DNA from 3 places in the Streptomyces sp. C1-1 genome. Region 3 is predicted to be linked to each of the others. Evidence: predicted binding sites of a transcription regulator. Region 3 holds the regulator's gene; each other region holds the start of a gene.
What was found. Region 3 encodes HspR, which represses chaperone genes until heat shock. Its sites were predicted from a motif close to TTGAGNNNNNNNNNCTCAA; they were not measured.
Positions count from the first base shown of each region.

Region 1: lon (endopeptidase La) is a predicted target of HspR. The motif match lies at 6,549-6,567, and genes of this name have one in related genera.
Region 2: dnaK (molecular chaperone DnaK) is a predicted target of HspR. The motif match lies at 2,330-2,348, and genes of this name have one in related genera.

Region 1 is NZ_CP189826.1:3,730,342-3,738,343, forward strand. Features, by position in the region: gene ACQF4J_RS16815 (sensor histidine kinase) at 1-641, opposite strand, end outside; gene ACQF4J_RS16820 (protein phosphatase 2C domain-containing protein) at 1,017-1,808, shown strand; gene ACQF4J_RS16825 (hypothetical protein) at 1,833-2,402, opposite strand; gene ACQF4J_RS16830 (MarR family winged helix-turn-helix transcriptional regulator) at 2,494-2,985, opposite strand; gene ACQF4J_RS16835 (lysozyme) at 3,223-4,041, shown strand; gene lon (endopeptidase La) at 4,112-6,526, opposite strand; gene ACQF4J_RS16845 (SMP-30/gluconolactonase/LRE family protein) at 6,686-7,603, shown strand; gene ACQF4J_RS16850 (rhomboid-like protein) at 7,610-8,002, opposite strand, start outside.
Region 2 is NZ_CP189826.1:2,411,285-2,419,286, reverse strand. Features, by position in the region: gene ACQF4J_RS11005 (vWA domain-containing protein) at 6-1,739, shown strand; gene ACQF4J_RS11000 (OsmC family protein) at 1,797-2,225, shown strand; gene dnaK (molecular chaperone DnaK) at 2,394-4,262, shown strand; gene narI (respiratory nitrate reductase subunit gamma) at 4,278-4,862, opposite strand; gene narJ (nitrate reductase molybdenum cofactor assembly chaperone) at 4,859-5,341, opposite strand; partial or broken gene ACQF4J_RS10980 (molybdopterin-dependent oxidoreductase) at 5,395-6,041, opposite strand; gene ACQF4J_RS10975 (SAM-dependent methyltransferase) at 6,146-6,958, opposite strand; gene ACQF4J_RS10970 (helix-turn-helix domain-containing protein) at 7,027-7,890, opposite strand.
Region 3 is NZ_CP189826.1:4,949,159-4,957,160, forward strand. Features, by position in the region: gene ACQF4J_RS22545 (substrate-binding domain-containing protein) at 1-10, opposite strand, end outside; gene ACQF4J_RS22550 (fibronectin type III domain-containing protein) at 305-1,948, shown strand; gene ACQF4J_RS22555 (heat shock protein transcriptional repressor HspR) at 2,017-2,463, opposite strand; gene dnaJ (molecular chaperone DnaJ) at 2,469-3,650, opposite strand; gene grpE (nucleotide exchange factor GrpE) at 3,693-4,349, opposite strand; gene dnaK (molecular chaperone DnaK) at 4,346-6,190, opposite strand; gene ACQF4J_RS22575 (MraY family glycosyltransferase) at 6,285-7,304, opposite strand; gene ACQF4J_RS22580 ((Fe-S)-binding protein) at 7,521-8,002, shown strand, end outside.

The DNA of each region.
Region 1 (8,002 bases), 1.2 Mb from region 3:
ACCGCGAGGGCCGCCAGCAGCAGCCCGCGCGCGGCGGCCGACTGCTGTACGGCGGAGTCGAGCTGGGCGAGCGCGTACGCGCCGCCTCCGGCCCTGGGCGGCACCTTCTCGGCCAGCTGCTCGGCGAGCCGGTGCAGCCCAGCGATGGCGGCGGAGTAGGCGTCGTGCGTCTGCAGGGCGCTGCTCTTGCCGGTGAGCGCGGAACGGCGCAGGCTCGCGATGCCGTCGAGGTCGCCGCGCAGCGAGGCGGGGAGGTCGGGGTCGGCGCGCAGCTCCTCGATCTGCCGGTCGACGCGGGCGCTGCGCTGCTCGGAGGGCGCCTTGGACTTGGACCGGCCGGCCGCGATGTACGACGTGACGTCGTCCCGCTCGTCGGCCAGGGAGTGCGCGAGGACCAGCGCGTCCTGGGTCTGCCCGGCCAGCGTCACCAGGTCCTGGGAGTCCTTGAGCTGCCCGGAGGCGGCCAGGACGGACGGGGCTCCCGCGCCGGCTATGGCGGCGGCCACGACGGCCACGGCGACGATGAGCCGATTGCGTACGTGGGTGGGCCGGCCCTTGCCGGTGACGGTGCCGGAGGGCTGCTCCGAACCCCCTTGAGGGGCCGTCTGCTTGCCTGTGCGACGAGGCCGCGTCTTCTGCACCGGTGCTCGCATTCCTGACTCGTGATACTCGTGGGCCTGGGTGACGTTCCGTCAACTGACGCCGACCACGCACCCGGGTACGGGTCCCGACCCTCCCAACTCCGTTGGGCAGCGGTCGCGCATCACCTGACCCGCCACCCGAAGGAGTGAACCTCGGAGAGGAGTTGGCGGGCAAGTTCCTCCGGCGATTGCGGCCGCCCTTCCGGGCGGGCCGGTTGGACGTCTGCCACGGGCGGTGGCAGTATTCGCCGCCGCGCTTTCCCAGAACAACGAATTACACCTCAAATCAGACGTCTGACCTGCGTGAGTGCGCCAATTCGGCGACCGATGGCCGCCTTTGGTGAACGCCGTGAAGACGTCGTGGAGACTGGCCGGATGCGTACGGAACTTGTTTCGGAACCCGGCGAACCGGGCCACCCCAACGAGGACTTCGCCGCGGTGGCGCTGCCCGCTTCCGGCCAGGGCGGCGCGGTGGTCGTCCTGGACGGGGTGACGCCGCCGCGTGGCGGGACCGGCTGTCTGCATTCGGTCCCCTGGTACACGGCCCACCTGGGCGGCTCGCTGACCGAACTGACCGTTTCCCTCCCGGATGTGCCGCTGACCGAGGCGCTCTCCCGCGCCATCATCCGTACCGCTGAGGCACATGAGCGGACCTGTGACCTTTCTCACCCGCGCACTCCGCAGGCGACCGTGGTCGTCGCCCGGTGGGGCGCGGAGACGGTCGAGTACCTGGTGCTGTCCGACTCGGCCCTGCTGCTGCGGTCTCCGCGCGGCGTGGTCACCGCGGTGCTGGACGACCGTATCTCCCGGCTGCCGGCGGCCTCGCTGGCCACGGACGCGATCGTGGACGCGACGGTCCGCAACAAGGAGGGCGGCTTCTTCACGGCGGCGGCCGACCCGGCCGTGGCGGCACGGGCGGTGACCGGCGTGGTGCCCCGGGGCGAGGTGCGGGCGCTGGCCGCGCTGACGGACGGCGCCGCGCGGTGGGTGGAGCGGTTCGGGGAGGGCGGCTGGGCGGACTGTCTGCACTTCGTGCGCAAGGAGGGGGCGCGGGCGCTCGTGAACCGGGTCCGGGAACTGGAACGGGCCGACGAGCGCGAGCGGGTGCATCTGCGGCGCAGCAAGACGCACGACGACGCGACCGTCGTGTACGTGGAACTGCCGTGAGCCGCGGGGCCGGCCGGCACGGGCTCAGCCGGCCCGGCCGCCGGTCGGGGTGATGGCGTGCCACTGCCCGTCCCTGCCCTGACCGTTGGTCTGTCCGGCCGCCGTGTCGCCCACGTAGCGGTACAACGGCCAGCCGGCGAGGGTGAGCTGCGTCCTGCCGTCGCGGTGGACCGTGCCGAGCAGGCCCTTGTCCACCCCGGAGGCCTGAACCGCGCCCTGCACGATCACGGGGATCCAGGTCTTCACGCACGCGCCGGAGCACGTCCACCGGGACGGGTTCGGCCGGTCCCGGTCGTACCGGTAGAGGGTCATCCCGCTGCCGTCGGTGACCGTGCCGCCCGCGCTGCGCACGGCGGTCGTGACCGACTGCGCGCCGCCCGCCGGAGAGGGGTCGGCCGGTGCGGAGGAGGCCGGTGCGGAGGTGGCGGGGCCGGAGGAGGCGACGGCCGCCGGGGCGACGGTGCCGGAGGCGTCGGAGCCGGCGGAGCTGCACGCGGCCAGCAGGAACGCTGCGATGAGGCCGGTGGCCGAGGCGAGCACGATGCGGTGCGGGATCACGGGGTTGCCCTTCTGCGGGAGTCGCCGTCCTGTCACCCCTTGGTACGTCCGGCGGTCGCCGTGCTCTCAGCGTCCGGCGCCACATGACGCACTCTTGAACGACCGGCCGACCCCGCGGCCGGGTCGCCTACCGCTCCATACCGCGGTTCAACTGCCCCAGTAGGTGCGCCAGTTGGGCCACCTCCCCGCGGTCCCAGTGGGACAGCTGGCTGAAGTACCGGGCCCGTCGGGCGTCGCGCACCTTGGCGACCCGCGCGTGCCCCTCCCGGGTCAGATGCACCAGCCACGCCCGTCCGTCGGCCGGGTCGGGCTCGCGGGCCACCAGGCCGAGATCCTCCAGCGCCCGGAGCTGACGGGACATGGTGGCCTTGCCGACGCCGATGTAGGCGGCGAGTTCGGTCGCGCGCTGGCGGCCGCACTCGTCCAGCCGGATCAGCAGGCCGTAGGCCGCCGACTCCAGGTCGGGGTGGACCTCGCGGGCCATCTCGCCCTGGTTGGCGCGGGCGCGCCGGAACAGGATCGTCAGTTCGCGTTCCAGGGACAGGTACTCCTGGTCTGCACCACTCGCCGACGGCTCCGCTCCGAGCCGGCGTCCGTCGCCGTTTCCGCCTTCGTGCACGTCAGTCCCTGCCTCGGTTTTCCCCGTACTGAAAGTTTCCGCCAAACCCCGTCATCGCCGCAGCTCCGTCAGTATTTCGCAGGGCTAGACCAACGGCACCGTCCGGCCCCTCTTCCCAGCCGCTCGTCTACGTGCGTAGCTTCGTTGACGAGCCGGGCCCGGCCGCCCGCGCCGCCCGGTCCACCGGCACCCCGGTGTTCCCCCCACCGAGCATCACCGAGCCTTCGGAGGCACGCCATGCCCGTGCACAGACCGAACCCGCTCCGCCCCCGGCGCCTCTTCCTCGCCGGCCTTCTGCTCGCCGCCCTCACCCTCGCCCTCGCCGCCCCGGCCGACGCGGCGACCACCCCGGCCCGCGGCTCCGCCCACATGGGCATGGGCGTCCTCGCGCACGACGGACAGCACGGCACGCCCGCCCCCACCGCCGTCACCCAGACAGAGGGCGTCGACGTCTCCGGCTACCAGGGCAACGTGGCCTGGTCGACCCTGTGGAGCAGCGGGGTCAGGTGGGCCTACACCAAGGCGACCGAGGGGACGTACTACACCAACCCCTCCTTCGCCCAGCAGTACAACGGCTCCTACAACGTCGGCATGATCCGTGGCGCGTACCACTTCGCCACCCCCGACACCACCAGCGGGGCGACCCAGGCGAACTACTTCGTCGACCACGGCGGCGGCTGGTCCCGCGACGGCAAGACCCTCCCCGGCGTCCTCGACATCGAGTGGAACCCGTACGGCGCCGCCTGCTACGGCAAGTCGCAGTCCGCGATGGTGAGCTGGATCGCCGACTTCCTGAACACCTACCGGTCGCGCACCGGACGGGACGCCGTGATCTACACGGCCACCAGCTGGTGGACCGACTGCACCGGCAACTACGGAGGCTTCGCGGCGAGCAGCCCGCTGTGGATCGCGCGGTACGCCTCGGACCCGGGGACGCTGCCGGCCGGCTGGGGCTACTACACGATGTGGCAGTACACCTCGTCCGGTCCGACCGTCGGCGACCACGACAAGTTCAACGGCGCCCTGGACCGCGTACAGGCTCTCGCGAACGGCTGAGGCACCGGCGTACGGCGAGGGCCCGGGCCTCCCTCACGGGACCCGGGCCCTGCCTGTCCGGCGGCGTCCGTCACGCCGCCACCGGAACCTCCGGCTCGGCGCCGCTCTTCGCGGGCGCGAGCGCCAGCTCCAGGACCTGACGGACGTCGGTCACGGCGTGGACGTCGAGCTTGTCCAGCACCTCGGCCGGGACGTCGTCCAGGTCGGGTTCGTTGCGCTTGGGGATGATCACCGTCGTGACCCCCGCCCGCTGCGCGGCCAGCAGCTTCTGCTTCACCCCGCCGATCGGCAGGACCCGGCCGGTCAGCGAGACCTCACCGGTCATCGCCACGTCCGTGCGGACCAGCCGGCCCGACAGCAGGGACGCCAGGGCCGTCGTCATCGTGACGCCGGCGCTGGGGCCGTCCTTGGGGACCGCGCCCGCCGGGAAGTGGATGTGCACGCCGCGGTCCTTGAGGTCCGCGACCGGCAGCTCCAGTTCCGCGCCGTGCGAGCGCAGGAAGGACAGGGCGATCTGCGCGCTCTCCTTCATGACGTCGCCCAGCTGGCCGGTGAGCGTCAGGCCCGCCGCGCCCGTCTCGGGGTCCGCGAGGGACGCCTCGACGAACAGGACGTCGCCGCCCGCGCCGGTGACCGCCAGGCCCGTCGCCACACCGGGCACGGCCGTACGGCGCTCCGCCGGGTCCTGGGCCGACTCCGGGACGTGGTGCGGGCGGCCGATCAGACCGCGCAGATCGGCGTCCGTGATGGTGAACGGCAGCTCCCGGTCGCCCAGTTCGTGCTGGGCCGCGACCTTGCGCAGCAGCCGCGCGATCGACCGCTCCAGGGTGCGCACGCCCGCCTCACGGGTGTACTCGCCGGCGAGCTTGCGCAGGGCGCTCTCGTCCAGGGTCACCTCGTCCTTGTCCAGGCCCGCCCGCTCCAGCTGGCGCGGGAGCAGGTGGTCGCGGGCGATGACGACCTTCTCGTCCTCGGTGTAGCCGTCCAGGCGGACCAGCTCCATCCGGTCCAGCAGGGCCTCCGGGATGGCTTCCAGGACGTTCGCCGTCGCGAGGAACACGACGTCGGACAGGTCGAGTTCGACCTCCAGGTAGTGGTCGCGGAAGGTGTGGTTCTGCGCCGGGTCGAGGACTTCGAGCAGGGCGGCCGCCGGGTCGCCCCGGAAGTCGGAGCCGACCTTGTCGATCTCGTCGAGCAGGACGACCGGGTTCATCGAACCGGCCTCCTTGATCGCGCGGACGATACGGCCCGGCAGCGCGCCGACGTACGTACGGCGGTGGCCGCGGATCTCCGCCTCGTCGCGGACGCCGCCGAGGGCGACGCGGACGAACTTGCGGCCCATGGCGTGCGCGACGGACTCGCCGAGCGAGGTCTTGCCGACGCCGGGCGGGCCGACCAGGGCCAGGACGGCGCCGCCGCGCCGGCCGCCGATGACGCCGAGGCCGCGGTCGCTGCGGCGCTTGCGCACGGCCAGGTACTCGGTGATGCGCTCCTTCACGTCCTCCAGGCCCGCGTGCTCGGCGTCGAGGACGGCCTTGGCGCCCTGGATGTCGTAGGCGTCCTCGGTCCGCTCGTTCCACGGCAGTTCGAGGATCGTGTCCAGCCAGGTGCGGATCCAGGAGCCCTCGGGCGACTGGTCGCTGGACCGCTCCAGCTTGTCGACCTCCTTGAGGGCGGCCTCGCGGACCTTCTCCGGCAGGTCTGCGGCCTCCACCCGGGCGCGGTAGTCGTCGGACTCCTCGCCGTCCTGTTCGCCGTTGAGTTCGCGCAGCTCCTTGCGCACGGCCTCCAGCTGGCGGCGGAGCAGGAACTCGCGCTGCTGCTTGTCGACGCCCTCCTGGACGTCCTTGGCGATGGTCTCCGCGACGTCCTGCTCGGCGAGGTGGTCGCGCAGGTGCTGGGTGGCGAGCTTGAGGCGGGCGACCGGGTCGGTGGTCTCCAGCAGTTCGATCTTCTGTTCGGTGGTCAGGAAGGGCGAGTAGCCGGAGTTGTCGGCGAGCTGGGAGACGTCGTCGATGGCCTGCACGCGGTCCACGACCTGCCAGGCGCCGCGCTTGCGCAGCCAGGCGGTGGCGAGGGCCTTGTACTCCTTGACCAGTTCGGCGACGTGACCGGGCAGCGGCTCGGCAACGGTCTCGTCGATCCGCGTGCCCTCGACCCACAGCGCCGCGCCCGGCCCGGTGGTGCCGGCGCCGATCTTCACGCGGCCGCGGCCGCGGATCAGCGCGCCCGGGTCGCCGTCGGCCAGCCGGCCGACCTGCTCGACGGTGCCGAGGACACCGGTGCCGGCGTACGTCCCGTCGATGCGTGGAACCAGGAGGACCTTGGGCTTCCCGGGCTCGGACCGGGCGGCGGCCTGGGCGGCCTCCACCGCGGCGCGTACGTCGGCGTCGTTGAGGTCCAGCGGAACCACCATGCCGGGCAGCACGACCTCGCCGTCGAGCGGCAGCACAGGCAGGGTGAGCGGTGTGGACGTCGAACCCATGATCTCCCCTTCGGCAGTCAAGTTGAGCTATGCCGACTCAATGCGCGGGGGCCCGTGGATGTTCCCGGGGTCTTGCGCCGTTCGCTGTAAGCGATCAGCACGGGGCCTGACGCGGCGTAGGTTGGATCACGTCCCGGTCAGCGGCACTGAGGGGTGGACATGTCCGGTCACGTCGTCAACGGTCTGTACGAGGTTCTGGACGACCGCTTCCTCACGGGGCGCTGCGCCAACGGCGACGGGCGGCTGGAGGTGCTGTACGACGACTGCCGCTGGGCGGAGGGCCCGCTGTACGTGCCCGCGTGGCGGCAGCTGGTCTGGAGCGACATCCCCAACGACCGGCTGCTGCGGTGGGACGAGGCCACCGGCGCGGTGAGCGTCTTCCGGCACCCCGCCGGTCACGTCAACGGCAACACCCTCGACCGGCAGGGGCGGCTGGTCAGCTGCGAGCAGGGCAACCGGCGGGTGACCCGCACCGAGCCCGACGGCACGGTCACCGTCCTCGCCGACCGCTACGACGGCAAGCGCCTGAACAGCCCGAACGACGCCGTCGTGCGCTCCGACGGCACGGTCTGGTTCTCCGACCCGGACTTCGGCATCCTCAGCGACTACGAGGGCCACCGCGCCGAGTCCGAGATCGGCGCCTGCAACGTGTACCGGATCGACCCGGCGAGCGGGCGGGTGCGGCTGGCCGCCGACGGGTTCGAGGGACCCAACGGCGTGATCCTGTCGGCGGACGAGCGCCGGCTGTACGTCTCCGACTCGCGGGCCGCCCGCATCCGCGTCTTCGACGTCGCCGACGACGGCACGCTGTCCGGCGGGAAGGTCTTCGCCGCGGCCGGGGAGGGCGTGCACTACGACAACATCCGGCTCGACGACCAGGGCCGGCTGTGGGCCGCCGCCCTGGAGGACGGGGTGCACTGCTACGACCCGGACGGCACCCTCATCGGCCGGCTCCGGGTGCCCGGGACGGTGGCCAACGTGACGTTCGGCGGCCCGAAGAACAACCGCCTGTTCATCACGGCCGCGACCACGGTGTACTCCCTGGTGATGTCGGTGACGGGCGCGCCGCGCGTCTAGGGCGCCCTAGGACCGGGCCGCCAGGGCCTCCTGGCGCCAGCGGCGGACCAGCGGCCAGGTCGCGATGCCTATCGAGAGGGAGATCAGGTGACCCCAGTTGGTCATCGGGTCGGTGAACTCGATCAGGTCCTCCACCAGCATGCCGCCGAACAGGATCAGCAGCGGCCAGCGCAGCCACGGACCGAGCAGGCCGGCGAGGGCGCCGACGGCGGTGGCCACGCCGAAGCTGATGCCGTAGTCGAGGCGGTGCAGGGAAGTGTGCGGCAGGTGCCCGGCCAGGACCGCCAGCCCCACGGAGCCCTCGGTCGCGAGGGTGGCCAGGACGTGGCCGAGGAGGAAGACGACGACCGCGCGGGCGCCGCCTATCCGCCGCTCCAGGGCCGTCAGGACGAGCAGGAA
Region 2 (8,002 bases), 2.5 Mb from region 3:
AGGGGATGCGGCTGGTGAAGGCCAACCCGGCCCTCGCGGCCGTCGAGTTCGACGTGTGCCGGCATGAGGAGTGCGAACTCGCCCCGCGCGACGGGCTCGTGGTCGTCGACTCCGACGCGGCCCTGCACGTCCACCCCCACCGCCTCGCCGAACCCGCCGCCTGGGCCTGGGCGCTGGCGCACGCCGTGCTCCACCTCGGCTTCGGGCACGTCCCGGCGGCGAAGGGCGAGCGCGTCCAGCCGGACCGCTTCGACCTCGCCGCGCGCTGCGTCGTCGTCAACCGCTTCCTGCTGAACTTCACCGTCGGCGAGACCCCCGAAGCACTCCCCGCCTCCTATCCCGACGGCGACGAGGAGCAACTCGCCGCACGCTGGCGCCGGGACGGCCTGCCGCCCGCCTACGAGCGCTGCGGCACGGCGGGCGACGCGCCCGACCAGCTGCTCCTCAGATGGAACGGATGGTACGGCGGCCCGCCGGACCACCAGCTGGCGTTCGCCGCCGCCTTGACCCGGACCGTGTCCGCGGCGATGGACATGGCGGGCGGCCGCCGCGACTCCCTCGACGGCGAGGCGGCCCCGCGGCGCCCCTGGCAGAAGGCGCTGAGCTGGTTCGTCTCCTCCTACCCGCTGCTCGGCGGCATCGCGGCCGGCATCACCCTCGTCGCCGACGCCGAACTCGCCCGCGCCCACGGCATCTCCGTGGCCGCGGTCAACCCGGAGGCGGGCGAGATCTACGTCAACCCGCTGCGCCAACTCGAGGACGAGGAGTGGCGGTTCGTCCTCGCCCACGAGATGCTGCACGCCGCCCTGCGCCACGGCGACCGCTGCGGCACCCGCGACCCGTACCTCTTCAACATCGCCTGCGACTACGTCATCAACGGCTGGCTGGTAGAGATGCAGGTCGGCACCATGCCCGAGGGCCTGCTCCACGACCCCGCGCTCGCCGGCCTGTCCGCCGAGGAGGTCTACGACCGCATCGCGGGCGACCTGCGCCGCATGCGCCGTCTGGCCACCCTCCGCGGCAAGGGCGTCGGCGACGTGCTCGGGGCTCCCCTCGGAGCGCCCGGCACCCACGTCGACCTCGACGAGTTCTACCGCCGGGGCCTCGGCCAGGGCCTGGACCTGCACCAGCGTCAGGAACGCGGCTACCTCCCGGGCGGCCTGGTCGAGGAGATCCGCGCGCTCAGCCAGCCGCCCCTGCCCTGGGACGCCCGACTCGCCCGCTGGTTCGACGAGTTCGTACCCAGCCCGCAGCCCGTCCGGACGTACGCGCGCCCCTCCCGCCGCCAGTCCTCCACTCCGGACATCCCGCGCGCGGGGCACTACTTCCCGCCCGAGGAGATCGCCCGCTGCACCTTCGGCGTCGTCCTCGACACCTCCGGCTCCATGAACCACACGCTGCTGGGCAAGGCGCTGGGCGCGATCGCCTCCTACGCCGAGGCCCGCGACGTGCCGGCCGCCCGCGTCGTCTTCTGCGACGCCGCCCCGCACGACGCGGGCTATCTGCCGGTGACCGAGATCGCGGGCCGGGTGCGCGTACACGGGCGCGGCGGTACGGTCCTGCAGCCCGGGATCGACCTGCTGCACCGTGCGGACGACTTCCCGCCGGGCGCACCCGTCCTCGTGATCACCGACGGCTGGTGCGACGTACTGCGCGTCCGCCGCGAACACGCCTACCTGATCCCGCAGGGGGCACGCCTGCCGTTCACCCCCCGCGGGCCGGTCTTCCGGGTGCGGTGAGCCGGAATGTGATCGGATGGGGACGCAAGCAACAGCAGGTTTTCGGAAGGATTCACCGTGGCAACCACGCGCTCCGCACACACCGTATGGGAAGGCAACCTGCTCGAGGGCAGCGGTGTCGTGAACTTCGACTCCTCCGGGGCCATCGAGGCGCAGCCGGTGACGTGGGCCTCGCGCTCCCAGGACGCGAACGGCAAGACCAGCCCCGAGGAGCTGATCGCCGCCGCGCACTCCAGCTGCTTCTCCATGGCGCTGTCGCACGCCCTGAACGGCGCCGGCACCCCGCCCACCAAGCTCGTCACCTCGGCGGACGTGAATTTCCAGCCGGGTGAGGGCATCACCGGCATCCACCTCACCGTCGAGGGCACGGTCCCCGGCATCGACGACGACGCGTTCGTCGCCGCGGCCGAGGACGCCAAGAAGAACTGCCCGGTCAGCCAGGCCCTGGCCGGTACGACGATCACCCTGTCGGCCAAGCTCGCCTGAACATGTGCCCCACAGGTGCCGCGCTCCCGGGCCCGGGAGCGCGGCACCGCCGTTTCCGGGTACCCGGGAGCCGTTTTCCGGGAGTACCCGGGACCTACGCGGCATTGACAACAGCGCACTCAAGTTTTGTGCTGGAGTCTGGGAAGTGCCTGGCGGAAGGGGACGGAGATGGCACGTGCGGTCGGGATCGATCTCGGGACCACGAACTCCGTGGTTGCCGTCCTGGAGGGCGGCGAACCCACGGTCGTCGCCAACGCGGAGGGGGCCAGGACCACACCGTCGGTCGTGGCCTTCGCCAAGAACGGGGAGGTGCTCGTCGGTGAGGTCGCCAAACGGCAGGCCGTGACCAACGTGGAGCGCACCGCGCGGTCGGTGAAGCGGTACATGGGCGACGCGCACTGGCGCTTCCCCGACCAGGGCTCCATCGACGGCACGCGCTACCGGGCGCAGGAGCTGTCCGCGCGGGTCCTGCAGAAGCTCAAGCGGGACGCCGAGTCCTACCTCGGCGAGGACGTCACAGACGCGGTGATCACCGTCCCCGCGTACTTCGACGACTCGCAGCGGCAGGCCACCAAGGAGGCCGGGGAGATCGCGGGCCTGAAGGTCCTGCGGATCATCAACGAGCCGACGGCCGCCGCCCTCGCCTACGGCCTCGACCGGGGCGAGGAGCAGACCGTCCTGGTCTTCGACCTCGGCGGCGGCACCTTCGACGTGTCGCTGCTGGAGATCGGCGACGGGGTCATCGAGGTCAAGGCCACCAACGGCGACACCCACCTCGGTGGCGACGACTGGGACCAGCGGATCGTCGAGCACCTGGTCAAGAGGTTCCAGGGGCAGTACGGCGTCGACCTCGGCAAGGACAAGATGGCCCTGCAGCGGCTGCGGGAGGGCGCCGAGAAGGCCAAGATCGAGCTGTCCAGCTCCTCGGAGACGACGATCAACCTTCCCTACATCACCGCGTCCGCCGAGGGGCCGCTGCACCTCGACGAGAAGATGACCCGCGCGCAGTTCCAGGAGCTCACCGCCGATCTTCTCGACCGGTGCAAGACCCCCTTCCACCAGGCGGTCAAGGACGCGGGCATCAAGCTGTCCGCGGTCGACCACGTCATCCTCGTCGGTGGCTCCACGCGTATGCCGGCCGTCACCGACCTGGTGAAGGAGCTCACCGGCAAGGACCCGCACAAGGGCGTCAACCCCGACGAGGTCGTGGCCGTCGGCGCCGCCCTGCAGGCCGGTGTCATCCGCGGCGACGTCAAGGACGTCCTGCTGCTCGACGTCACCCCGCTGTCCCTCGGCATCGAGACCAAGGGCGGCATCATGACCAAGCTCATCGAGCGCAACACCACGATCCCGACCCGGCGTTCGGAGATCTTCACGACGGCCACCGACAACCAGCCCTCGGTGGGTATCCAGGTGTACCAGGGCGAGCGGGAGATCGCCGCGTACAACAAGAAGCTGGGCGTCTTCGACCTGACCGGGCTGCCGCCGGCCCCGCGGGGCGTGCCGCAGATCGAGGTGGCCTTCGACATCGACGCCAACGGCATCATGCACGTCTCGGCGAAGGACCTCGCCACCGGCCGCGAACAGAAGATGACGGTGACCGGCGGCAGCGCGCTGCCCAAGGACGACATCGACCGCATGATGCGGGAGGCCGAGCAGTACGCCGAGGAGGACCGCAAGCGGCGGGAGGCCGCCGAGACCCGCAACCAGGCCGAGCAACTCGTCTACCAGACCGAGAAGTTCATCCGGGACAACGAGGACCGCATCCCCGCCGACACCAAGTCCGAGGTGCAGGAGGCCGCCACGGAGCTGAAGGGGCTCCTGGAGCGGAACGCCGAGACCGGCGAACTGCGTACGGGCGTGGAGAAACTCGCCACCGTCAGCCAGAAGATGGGGCAGGCCATGTACGCGAACGCCGCCGGCGGTCCGTCCGGTGAAGAGGGCACGGCCCATGAACAGGCGGGCCCCGAGGAGGAGGGCGTGGTGGACGCGGAGATCGTCGACGACGAGAAGGACACGAAGGGCGGGGCCGCCTGACGCCCCGGCGCCGTCCTAGGCGTCCGTTCTCTCCCAGCCCCTGCGTTCGCGGCGTGGGCCCAGTTGTCGCGGGTCGCGGCTGCGGTAGATCACGTAGGGGCGGAAGAGGTACTGCACGGGGGCGCTGAACATGTGGACCGAACGGGTGTAGGGGACCAGGGCGATCAGCACCATGCCGACGACCGCGTGGACCTGGTACAGGGCCGGCACGCCCTGCATCAGGTCCGTCTTCGGCCGGAGGGTGAACAGGCTGCGGGACCAGGGGCCGATCGTCTCGCGGTAGTCGTAGCCGTCCCCGGAGGCGTGACCGAGCTCGGCGATCACGCCCAGCGCGATCGCGGCGAGCAGGACGAGGTACATCAGCTTGTCGTTGGCCGTAGTCGCTTGGAAGACGGGGGCGTTGGTCCGCCGCCGGTACACCAGCAGCAGGATGCCGACGACCGCCGGCACACCCGCCGCCGTACCGCCGTACCGGGAGAACAGGTGGTACAGGTGCTCGTCGACGCCGATCGAGTCGGTCCAGGACATCGGGACGAACAGGCCGACGACCAGCAGCGCGAAGGCGACGTACGGCAGGACGCCCCACAGGAGGGTGGTCATCGGCGCACCCCCGGCAGGGTCGCGCACACCGCGTCCAGTACGGACGCGTACGGCGTGCCGAAGTCGGTGAGCGCGGCGCGCAGCCGCTCCAGGCCCGCGCGGTGCTCGGTGAGCAGGTCCGTGTCGCCGGTGCGGGCCGCGAACTCCAGGACGGCGGGCAGGAAGTCGGGCAGCTCCTCCCCGGTCATCTCCAGTCCGGCGGCGCGGTAGACGTCTTTGAAGCGGACCAGCGTCATGCCGCGCCGCCGCGTGTCCCCGTCCTGCCACCAGCTCAGATAGAGGCTGTGCCGGTTCTTGAAGTCGAAGACCTGCACATAGTGCGCCTCCAGCTCCCGGGCCGGGGTGACCGCGGCATGGTCGGTGAACTCCCTCAGCTGCGGGGCGGCTTCGCGCAGCAGCGGCAGCCGTGTGCGGAAGTCGTCGTCCGGGTAGGTCAGGCAGAGAGCTGCCGCCTGATGGAGTACGGCGTCCGAGGGCATCAGACCTCCTTGGCTTCGGCGTCGGCGGGATCGTCGGAGGTCTGCCTCCAGTGGAAGCGGGCGCCGGCCGCGTGCGAGACCATCGACATCGCGGGGATCGGGGAGAAGCCGGCGATGCGGTCGGGGCCGTGGGTCTTGATGGTGTGGACGTGGGCGGCGGCGACGAGCTCGATCGCCTCGTCCCAACTCGCCCGCACCAGACCGCCCTTGCCGCGCGACTGCTGACAACGGCGGCGCTTTTCGGGGTCGTTCTGGATGTCGGCCCAGGCGAGGACGGGATCGCCGAGGCGGCCGAGGGCCTCACGGTACGACTCCGGCAGCACGCCCCGGACACACGGTTGCGCACCCGCGTCGGCGAGTACGTGTACCAGGAGAAGGCGGCGCCCGGGGGGACGCCGCGCGGCTCGTACTCGGGCCGGTCGGGACCCACGCTGGGGTAGTCCGTCTGCTGGGTCTCCCACGTGATGATGCCGTCCTTGACGTACACCTTCCAGCGGCAGGAGCCCGTGCAGTTCACGCCGTGCGTGGAGTTCACGACCTTGTCGTGGCTCCAGCGGTCCCGGTAGAAGGCGTCCGCCTCGCGCCCGCCGACCATGCCGACGCTGTGCAGGTCGGGCGCCGCCGTGCCGGGCCGGAAGAACCTGCCGACGCGCAGCAGCGCCGCTCCCTGTTCGGTGGGCGGTATCCGCGTGTCGGCCACGTCCGTCGCTCCCTTGCTCGCCCCGTGCTTCGACGCTAGGGGCGAGCGGGGGAACACACCCGTCCAGACGCCCGTACGGGTGTACGGGCCGTGGACGGCGGGCCTCAGGCGCCGGGCTTGCGGGCCACCCCCGCGTACACCGGCACGACGCCCTCGGCCTGCGCCTCCACGTCCACCGGCTCCGGCCGCCAGCCGTGAACGGGGATCACACCGGGGCCGAGCAGCTCCAGGCCGTCGAAGAAGCGGTAGAACTCGGGCAGCGTGCGCGGGTGGAACGGCGTGCCGCTCCTGCGGAACAGCCCCGCGGCCCTGGCCACCCCCTCGGGGCTGAGGTCCTGGGTGACCTGGGAGAGGATCAGGAAGCTGCCGGGGGCGAGCGCCTCGACGTACCGCTTGAGCAGGCCGTGGACGTCGTCCTCCTCGTCGCCCAGGTAGTGGGTGAGCGCGATCAGGGACAGCGAGACGGGCCGGGAGAGGTCCAGGGTCTCGGCGGCCAGCCGCAGGATGGTGTCGGGATCGCGGACGTCGGCGTGCACGTACTGGGTGCTGCCCTCGGCGGAGCCGCGCAGCAGGGCCTCCGCGTGCCTGAGCACGATCGGATCGTTGTCCGCGTACACCACCCTCGCATCCGGCGCCGTCTCCTGCGCCACCTGGTGCAGGTTGGGCTCGGTGGGGATGCCGGTGCCGATGTCGAGGAACTGGCGTATCCCGGCCCCGGCGGCGGCCCGCACGGCCCGGTGCATGAACCGGCGGTTGGCGCGCGCCCCGCGCACCGCGGTGCCGTCGGCGGCCAGGATGTTGCGGGCCAGCGCCTCGTCCACCGGGTAGTTGTCCTTGCCGCCCAGCCACCAGTCGTACACCCGGGCGGGGTGCGGGCGGCTGGTGTCGATCTGCGGTAAGGCGTCGGATCCGGTCATGCGGTGTCGTCTCCTCGGGGTGGGAAGGGTGCCGTGCGTGCCGCGGACAGGGGAAGCCGGCGGCGGACTCAGAAGGTCTCGCGGTACTCCCGCAGCAGCTTCTTCGTGCGCTGCGCCGAGGCGGCGCGCGCCGTCATGTGGTCCAGGACCTCGAGGTGCGCGGAGACCTCTCCCCGCGAGTCGAGGTAGAGGGCGCCCGTCAGGTACTCGGTGAAGACCATGTCGGGCAGTTCGGGCTCGGCGAAGCGGAACAGCGTGAAGGGCGCGTACGTCCCCGGGTGCGGGCCGTCCTCGAACTCGGCGACCTGCAGCGTGATCCGGTCGCGCTCGGCGAATTCCAGCAGCTTGTCCAGCTGCTCCCGCATGACCTCGCCGCGGATGCTCACCGGACGCTTCAGCACCGTCTCGTCCATGACCACCCACAGGTGGGGCGGGTCCGGGCGGTCCAAAAGCTTCTGCCGGGCCATGCGCAGCGACACATGGCGGTCGATGGTCTCCGGGCCGGTCTGGCCGACCGTCCCCGCCTCCATGACGGCGCGCGCGTACTCCTCGGTCTGCAGCAGGCCGGGCACGAAGTGCGGCTCGTAGGAGCGGATGATCCCGGCGGCGCCCTCCAGGCTGACGTACAGGCTGAACCAGTCCGGCAGCACGTCGTGGAAGCGCTGCCACCAGCCCGGCTGGTTCGCCTCCTCGGCCAGCGCGACGAAGGCGGCCGCCTCCTCGTCCGGTACGCCGTACGTGGTCAGCAGCACCTGGACGTACGGGATCTTCAGCGCGACCTCGGCCATCTCGATCCGCCGCACGGTCGCCGGCGCCACGCGCAGCACGCGCGCGGCCTCCTCGCGCTTGAACCCCGCCGCCTCCCGCAGCTCCTGCAACCGTCTGCCCAGCACCACCTGGCCCACAGTGGGCGCGGGCCGCCGCTCACTCACGCCACGCCTCCCCTACGCGCCGAAGTCCGCGCGAAGCAGTGTGTCATGTTCCGGTGTCAGTCTCACGGGGTCCGGGGTGAGGCGCTTGCCACGTGTGCCGAACGGGCGTCGG
Region 3 (8,002 bases):
GACTGCTCACAGGCCTGCTCACTTCTGATGCCTACGGGACGCGGGCGCCTCGAGGTGCCCGGATGTCTGAAAAGACAACGCGCAGCCGCCCCCGGGCGTCAAGCCGAACTACTTAACGAGTGCGCAACACCACGCTCCGCTTGGCTTGTGAAGACATGAAGGAAACGCCTCCAAACACCCTTTACGGACTCTCCATGCAACGGCAGGCAATCGGCAGGCAAAGATCCGTACAACCAAGCCGATACCTCACGAGTCGTGATCATGACGGCTCCGAACAGCCGTCCTCGACCGATCAGAGGATCGAATGAACTCAGCCAGACGTACGACGGCTTCGACGCTGGTGCTCGCGACCGCGGGCGCCCTCCTCGGCGCGTCCGTCTCCTCCGCCTCCGCGGCGACCACCTGCGCCTCCCCCGTCTTCAAGCGCCAGTTCTTCGGGAACACCGCCTTCTCCGGTACGGCGAAGAAGACGGACTGCGACAGCGCGATCGACCAGAGCTGGAGCGGCGCCCCCGCGACCGGCCTGCCGAAGGACAACTTCGGCGTCCGCTGGAGCGTCACCCGCGACTTCGGCTCCGGCGGCCCCTTCGCGCTCACCGCGAGCGGCCTCGACGGCATCCGCGTCCACCTCGACGGCACCCGCAGGATCGACCTCTGGAAGAACGTGTCGTCGACGGTGCAGAAGACCGTCAACGTCACGATCCCGTCCGGCAAGCACACCCTCCGGGTGGACTACGCGAACTTCACCGGCGTCGCGAAGGTCCGGTTCACGTACACCCCCCGCACCTCCGCCGACGTCGACAAGGTCAAGCCCCTGGTGCCCGCCGGGACTTCGGTCTCGTACGACACGGCGACCGGGAAGGCGAAGCTGACCTGGGCGAAGAACAAGGAGATGGACCTCGCCGGGTACCGGGTGTACCGGCGGACGAAGGGCACGTCGTTCGGCTCCGCGCCGCTCGCGACGACCACCTCGACGTCGTACACCGACACCACCCTGCCGCTGACGGGCGAGACCTACTACTACGAGGTGCGCGCCTACGACCGGGCGGGCAACACCTCGGCCGGCACGGCGGACCAGGGCGTGACCACCGTCGACCGCACCGCGCCGGGACAGGTCACCGGCGTCACGGCGAAGGGCACCACCGCCGGCAACACCCTCGCGTGGCAGGCCTCCGGCGCGACGGACGTCCACCACTACGAGGTGTGGGGCGCGCCGGAGGGGCAGCAGGACGCCGACGGACCCGACCTCGTGGTGGGCACGTCCTTCACCGACGTGCGCGCAGGGACGGATGCCGCCCACGTCTACCGGGTGTACGCGGTCGACGGCGCCGGGAACGTCTCCCCCGCCTCCGCCCCGGTGACCGCCACCCGCCCCGAGCCGAGCGGCACACCGGCCCCGGCCGGGCTCACCGCCACCCTCCACGACGACCGGACCGAGCTGCACTGGGACCTGCCCGAGGACTCCGGCCAGTACAACGTCTACCGCCGCACCGACGGCGGCTTCAGCGCCATCGGCAGCGTGCGCGGCGGCGGGTGGGACGACATCATCGCCCCGGCCGGCGAGGCGTCCTACTACGTCGTCGCCGTGGACGGCACGGGCGCCGAGTCCGCGCCCTCCGACGTGCTCACCGTCGACCGGCTCACCCGGGCCACCCAGGCCGGCCCGGCCGCGCCGAGCCTGACGCTCGTCTCGGCGGGCATCCCCGCCCGCTCGCCCATCACGGTCAAGGCCGCGCCCGGCGCGGGCGACGAGGGCCGCGTCCTGAAGGGCTACTCCTGGGAGATCGAGGGCGCCTGCGGCGCCAGCGGCACCCAGCTGTCCACCACGGGCGACATCTCCTGGACGCCGCCGTACAACGGCCCCTGCACGGTCACCGTGTACGCCGTGGACGCCTACGGGCGCCAGAGCGCGCAGAGTTCGTCGCTGGAGTTCTTCGTCGGCCGCTGACGCCCCCCACGGGCATGCGAAGGGGCCCGGAGGTCTGCGCCTCCGGGCCCCTTCGTCCACGCGTGTCGCTAGTCCTTCGCCTTCTTGGGCCGCCACACCACCAGCGCGCTGGTCTGCTGCACCTCCTGGTACGGCACAAGATCGCGCCGGTACGAGGCGTGCACCGCGGCCTCGCGCTGCTGCATCGCCGCGGCGGCGCCGTCGACGGCCGCCTGGAGCTCGACGACGCGCTGCTGGAGCGCGGCGACCTGGTTCTCCAACTCGATGATGCGCTTGATGCCGGCCAGGTTGATGCCCTCGTCCTGCGACAACTGCTGCACCTGGCGGAGCAGTTCGATGTCGCGGGCCGAGTAGCGGCGGCCCCGCCCCGCCGTGCGGCCGGGCGAGACCAGGCCCAGGCGGTCGTACTGGCGCAGGGTCTGCGGGTGCAGACCGGAGAGCTGGGCAGCCACCGAGATGACGTAGACCGGGGTCTCCTCGGTCAGTTCATACGGGTTGCGTCGACGGCCGTCCATCTCGATCAAGCTCCCTTCGCCGCCTGGAACAGCTCCGCCCGCGGGTCCTCGCCCGCGGTCGCCTCGCGATACGCCTCGAGTGCGTCACGAGCCTTCCCCGTCACGTCCTTCGGAACACTCACCTCGACGGTGACCAGCAGGTCCCCGCGGGTGCCGTCCTTGCGGACCGCGCCCTTGCCACGGGCACGCATGGTGCGGCCGTTGGGCGTGCCCGGCGGCAGCTTCAGGGTGACGGGCGGGCCGCCCAGGGTGGGGACCCTGACCTCGCCGCCGAGCGCCGCCTCGGAGAACGTCACCGGCACGGTGACGGTGAGGTTGTCGCCCTTGCGGCCGAAGACCGGGTGCCCGGAGACGTGGACCGTGACGTACAGGTCGCCCGCCGGACCGCCCCGTTCACCGGGCGCGCCCTTGCCGCGCAGCCGGATGCGCTGGCCGTCGTCCACCCCGGCCGGGATACGGACCTGCATGGTCCTGGACGACTTGGCGCGGCCGCTGCCGTGGCAGACCTCGCAGGGGTTCTCCGCGATCAGTCCGCGGCCCTTGCAGTCCGGGCACGGGTCGGTCAGCGAGAAGCCGCCGCCCGAACCCCGGGCCACCTGGCCGGTGCCGACGCACGTCGGGCACACCCGGGGGTTGCCGTTGGCGTCGCCGGTGCCGGAACAGGCCTTGCACGGTGCCTGCGAAGTCATGCGCAGCGGGACCGTCGCGCCCTCGATCGCCTCGGTGAAGTTGAGGCTGACCTCGGTGTCGATGTCCTGGCCGCGCCGGGGCTGTACCCGCGTGGTGCCCGAGCTGCCCCGGTTGAACAGGCCCCCGAAGACGTCACCGAGCCCGCCGCCGAAGCCGCCGGCTCCCCCGCCGCCGCCCTGGGCGCCGCCTCCGAAGAGGTCGCCCAGGTCGAAGTTGAAGGAGCCGCCCGCGCCGCCCGGCCCCGGGCGGAAGCCGCCGTTGCCGAAGAGGGTGCGGGCCTCGTCGTACTCCTTGCGCTTCTTGGGGTCACCGAGGACGTCGTTCGCCTCGGAGATCTCCTTGAAGCGCTCCTCGGCCTTGGCGTTGCCCTTGTTGGCGTCCGGGTGGAACTCGCGGGCGAGCTTCCGGTACGCCTTCTTGATCTCGGCCTCGGTGGCGTCCTTGGGGACGCCGAGGACCTTGTAGTAGTCCTTCTCGATGAAGTCCTTGGTGCTCATCCTCGACGCGCCCCCTTTCCGGTGTTCCGCTCGGTGTCTACGTCAGCCCTCCTCAGGGCCGTTGTCCTTCTCGTCGCCGGCCGCGGGAGCCTCTTCGGCCCCCTCGGCCTTGACCGTCTGCGCGCCCGGCTGCGGTTCGGCGACGGCCACCCGGGCGGGGCGGATGGTGCGTTCGCCGATGCGATACCCGGGCTGCAGGATCGCCACGCACGTCGTCTCGGTGACGTCCGGCGCGTAGCTGTGCATCAGGGCCTCGTGGATCGTCGGGTCGAAGGGCTCGCCCTCCTTGCCGAACTGCTGCAGACCCATCTTCGCCGCGACGGTCTCCAGCGACTCCGCGACGGACTTGAATCCGCCGACGAGTTCGCCGTGGTCCCGGGCGCGGCCGATGTCGTCGAGCACGGGCAGGAGTTCGGTCAGGAGGTTCGCGATGGCGATCTCCTTGACCGTGATCCGGTCCCGCTCCACACGGCGGCGGTAGTTCTGGAACTCGGCCTGCAGCCGCTGGAGGTCCGCCGTGCGCTCCTCGAGCGCCTTGCGCACCTGGTCCAGCTGGGCCGTCAGACCGGCGATCTGAGCTGCGTCCCCGGCCGGGGCCGCCCCCCCGGAGGAGGCGGCGGCCTTCGGCTCGGCGTCGTCAGAGGTGGCGCCTGAGGGGACGTCGGGCTTCTCCTCGAAGCCCGGGGTCTCCTCGGTCACGCGGCACCGTCCTTGCGCTCGTCGTCCACGATCTCGGCGTCGACGACGTCGTCGTCGGCCTTGGGCGACTCGGCACCGGCGTCGGCGCCGCCCGCGGCCTGCGCGGCCTGGGCGTCGGCGTACATGGCCTGACCGACCTTCTGGGAGACCGCGGCGACCTTCTCGGTGGCGGTGCGGATCTCGGCGGTGTCCTCGCCCTTGAGCGCGGTCTTCAGCTCCTCGACGGCGGCCTCGACCTCGGTCTTGACCTCGCCGGGGACCTTGTCCTCGTTGTCCTTGAGGAACTTCTCCGTCTGGTAGACGAGCTGCTCGCCCTGGTTGCGGGTCTCGGCGGCCTCGCGGCGGCGGTGGTCCTCCTCCGCGTACTGCTCGGCCTCCTGGCGCATCCGGTCGACCTCGTCCTTCGGCAGCGAGGAGCCGCCGGTGACGGTCATCTTCTGCTCCTTGCCCGTGCCCAGGTCCTTGGCGGTCACGTGCATGATGCCGTTGGCGTCGATGTCGAAGGACACCTCGATCTGCGGCACGCCACGCGGGGCCGGCGGCAGACCGGTCAGCTCGAACATCCCGAGCTTCTTGTTGTACGCCGCGATCTCGCGCTCGCCCTGGTAGACCTGGATCTGCACGGACGGCTGGTTGTCCTCGGCCGTGGTGAAGATCTCGGAGCGCTTGGTCGGGATCGTGGTGTTGCGCTCGATGAGCTTGGTCATGATGCCGCCCTTGGTCTCGATACCGAGGGACAGCGGGGTGACGTCGAGCAGCAGGACGTCCTTGACCTCGCCCTTGAGGACACCGGCCTGGAGCGAGGCGCCGATGGCGACGACCTCGTCCGGGTTCACACCCTTGTTGGCCTCCTTGCCGCCGGTCAGCTCCTTGACGAGCTCGGCGACGGCGGGCATACGGGTGGAGCCACCGACGAGGACGACGTGGTCGATCTCGTTGATGGAGATGCCGGCGTCCTTGATGACGTTGTGGAACGGCGTCTTGCAGCGCTCCAGCAGGTCCGCGGTCAGCTGCTGGAACTGGGCGCGGGTGAGCTTCTCGTCGAGGTGCAGGGGGCCCTCGGCGGAGGCGGTGATGTAGGGCAGGTTGATCGAGGTCTCGGTGGACGAGGACAGCTCGATCTTGGCCTTCTCGGCGGCCTCACGCAGGCGCTGGAGGGCCATCTTGTCCTTGCCGAGGTCCACGCCGTGACCGGACTTGAACTGCTGCACCAGGTAGTCGACGACGCGCTGGTCCCAGTCGTCACCACCGAGGTGGTTGTCACCGTTGGTGGCCTTCACCTCGACGACGCCGTCGCCGATCTCCAGCAGCGAGACGTCGAACGTACCGCCACCGAGGTCGAAGACGAGGATCGTCTGGTCGTCCTTGTCGAGGCCGTACGCGAGCGCGGCCGCGGTGGGCTCGTTCACGATGCGCAGGACGTTCAGGCCCGCGATCTCGCCGGCCTCCTTGGTCGCCTGACGCTCGGAGTCGTTGAAGTAGGCCGGGACGGTGATGACCGCGTCCGTGACCTTCTCGCCCAGGTAGGACTCGGCGTCGCGCTTCAGCTTCTGCAGGATGAAGGCGCTCATCTGCTGCGGGTTGAACTGCTTCCCGTCGAGCTCGATCTTCCAGTCCGTGCCCATGTGGCGCTTCACGGAGCGGATGGTCCGGTCAACGTTGGTGACCGCCTGACGCTTGGCCACCTCGCCGACGAGCACCTCACCGTTCTTCGCGAAGGCGACGACGGACGGCGTGGTCCTGGCGCCCTCGGCGTTGGTGATGACGGTGGGCTCGCCGCCCTCCAGAACGCTGACGACGGAGTTAGTCGTGCCCAGGTCGATGCCGACCGCACGTGCCATGGTTGATTCCTCCAGCTGACTTGAGTGGAACGGACTCAAGTGTGCATGACGGCGGCGGATGGGTCAACAGACCTGAGTCGTATGGGCTCAACTCTTATCCGTTCCTTACACGCAATCTGCCCGTGACCTGCGCGGATGCCGAGCCCCTAGGGGGAGGATCAGGGATCCGGAGCAGCGCCAGGACGACGATCAGCGCACCCGCCCCGACCCACCACACCCCGGATCCGGCGATCCACCCCACGTCCACGAGCACCCCGACGAGCACCCCCGCAAACGCCCCGATCCCCAGCAGCACGGTGATCCCCCGCGGGGTCACCCCCAACCGCCGCAGCCGGTGGGCGAGATGGTCCGGTCCGCGCCGTTGCAGCGGCCGCCCGCCGAGCCGCCGCGCCAGCAGCACGAGGAGCACGTCGGCACTGGCGACGGCGGTGAGCGGGAAGAGCACGCCCGTACTGGAGGCGAGCCCGTAGCCGGCGCGGGTGAACACCGCGGCGGCGGCGAGCACGAACCCGGCGAACAGCGAGCCGCACGCGCCGAGCCCCACGCGTGCGGGATGCCAGTTGTGCATCAGGAAGCCGGTCAGCGCGGCGGCCAGCACGCTCAGCAGCACCGCGAGCCCGTCCATCACCTCGGCGGCGGCACAGGCCCCCACCCCGAAGGCGGTGAGGACGCCGACGGTCCCGGCGAGCGCGTCGGCGTGGTCGAGGGCCCGGAAGCCGAGGGCGACGAAGGTGATCCACCCCACGGCCAGCAGCCCCCCGCCGACACCCGTCTCCCCGTACGGCACCACGCAGGCCGCCGCCACCGCCGTACCGGCGACGAGCACCCACGGCCTGAGCCGCCGCACGTCGCCGAGGAGGCCCAGCGCTGCGACCGCGGCCCCCGCGACGAGCAGCCGTCCCACGCCGTCGCCGAGCGGCGCGACGCCCGTCCAGTCCCCGACGCCGGCGACCAGACAGCTGGCGAGCACCACCGCCACTCCCCCGAACAGCGGCAGCGGCCGCTGCCGCCGTCGGTCGACGACCCCGAGGCGCAGGGCGGGGATCCGCAGGAGTGCGGAGAGCACGGCGGCGAGGAGCAGGGCGGTGGTGGCGGCGGCGATCCCGTAGAGCACAGGTCTAAATTAGGGGCGAATGTACAAATTTGGTACGAATAACACGATCGGATCGTCCCGGACCTTTGAGGTGACCCTCAGCGACGCAGATCACCGCACCGCTGACTACATTGCGACGGAGAATGTGGGTAGTCTCAGACGGACTGCATAAGTTACCGCTTAGTAATGTCGAGGATTCCCTCGAGAGAACCCCTCGCAGGCCCGAGGAGCCCCCAAATGCAACTCGCCGCGATCATCGTGTCGCTGGTTCTGATCGTGGTTGGCGTGGCGCTGTTCGCGCGCGCCATCCTGCAGATCTACAACTTCATGCGGCTCGGTCAGAGCGTGCCCGCGGGTACCCGCACGGACGAACCCGGCCGACGCACCGTCACCGTGGCGAGGGAGTTCCTCGGCCACACCCGGATGAACCGCTGGGGTGTCGTCGGTGTGGCGCACTGGTTCGTGGCGGTGGGCTTCTTCACCCTGCTGCTGACGATCGTCAACGCCATCGGCCAGCTCTTCCAGGCCGACTGGCTGCTGCCGGTCCTCGGCGACTGGACGCCGTACAACGTCTTCGTCGAGTTCATCGGCACCATGACGGTGCTCGGCATCCTGGTCCTGATCGGCATCCGCCAGCTCAGCCACCCGCGCAGGCCGGGCCGCAAGTCCCGCTTCGCGGGCTCCAACTTCGGCCAGGCGTACTTCGTCGAGGCCGTCAT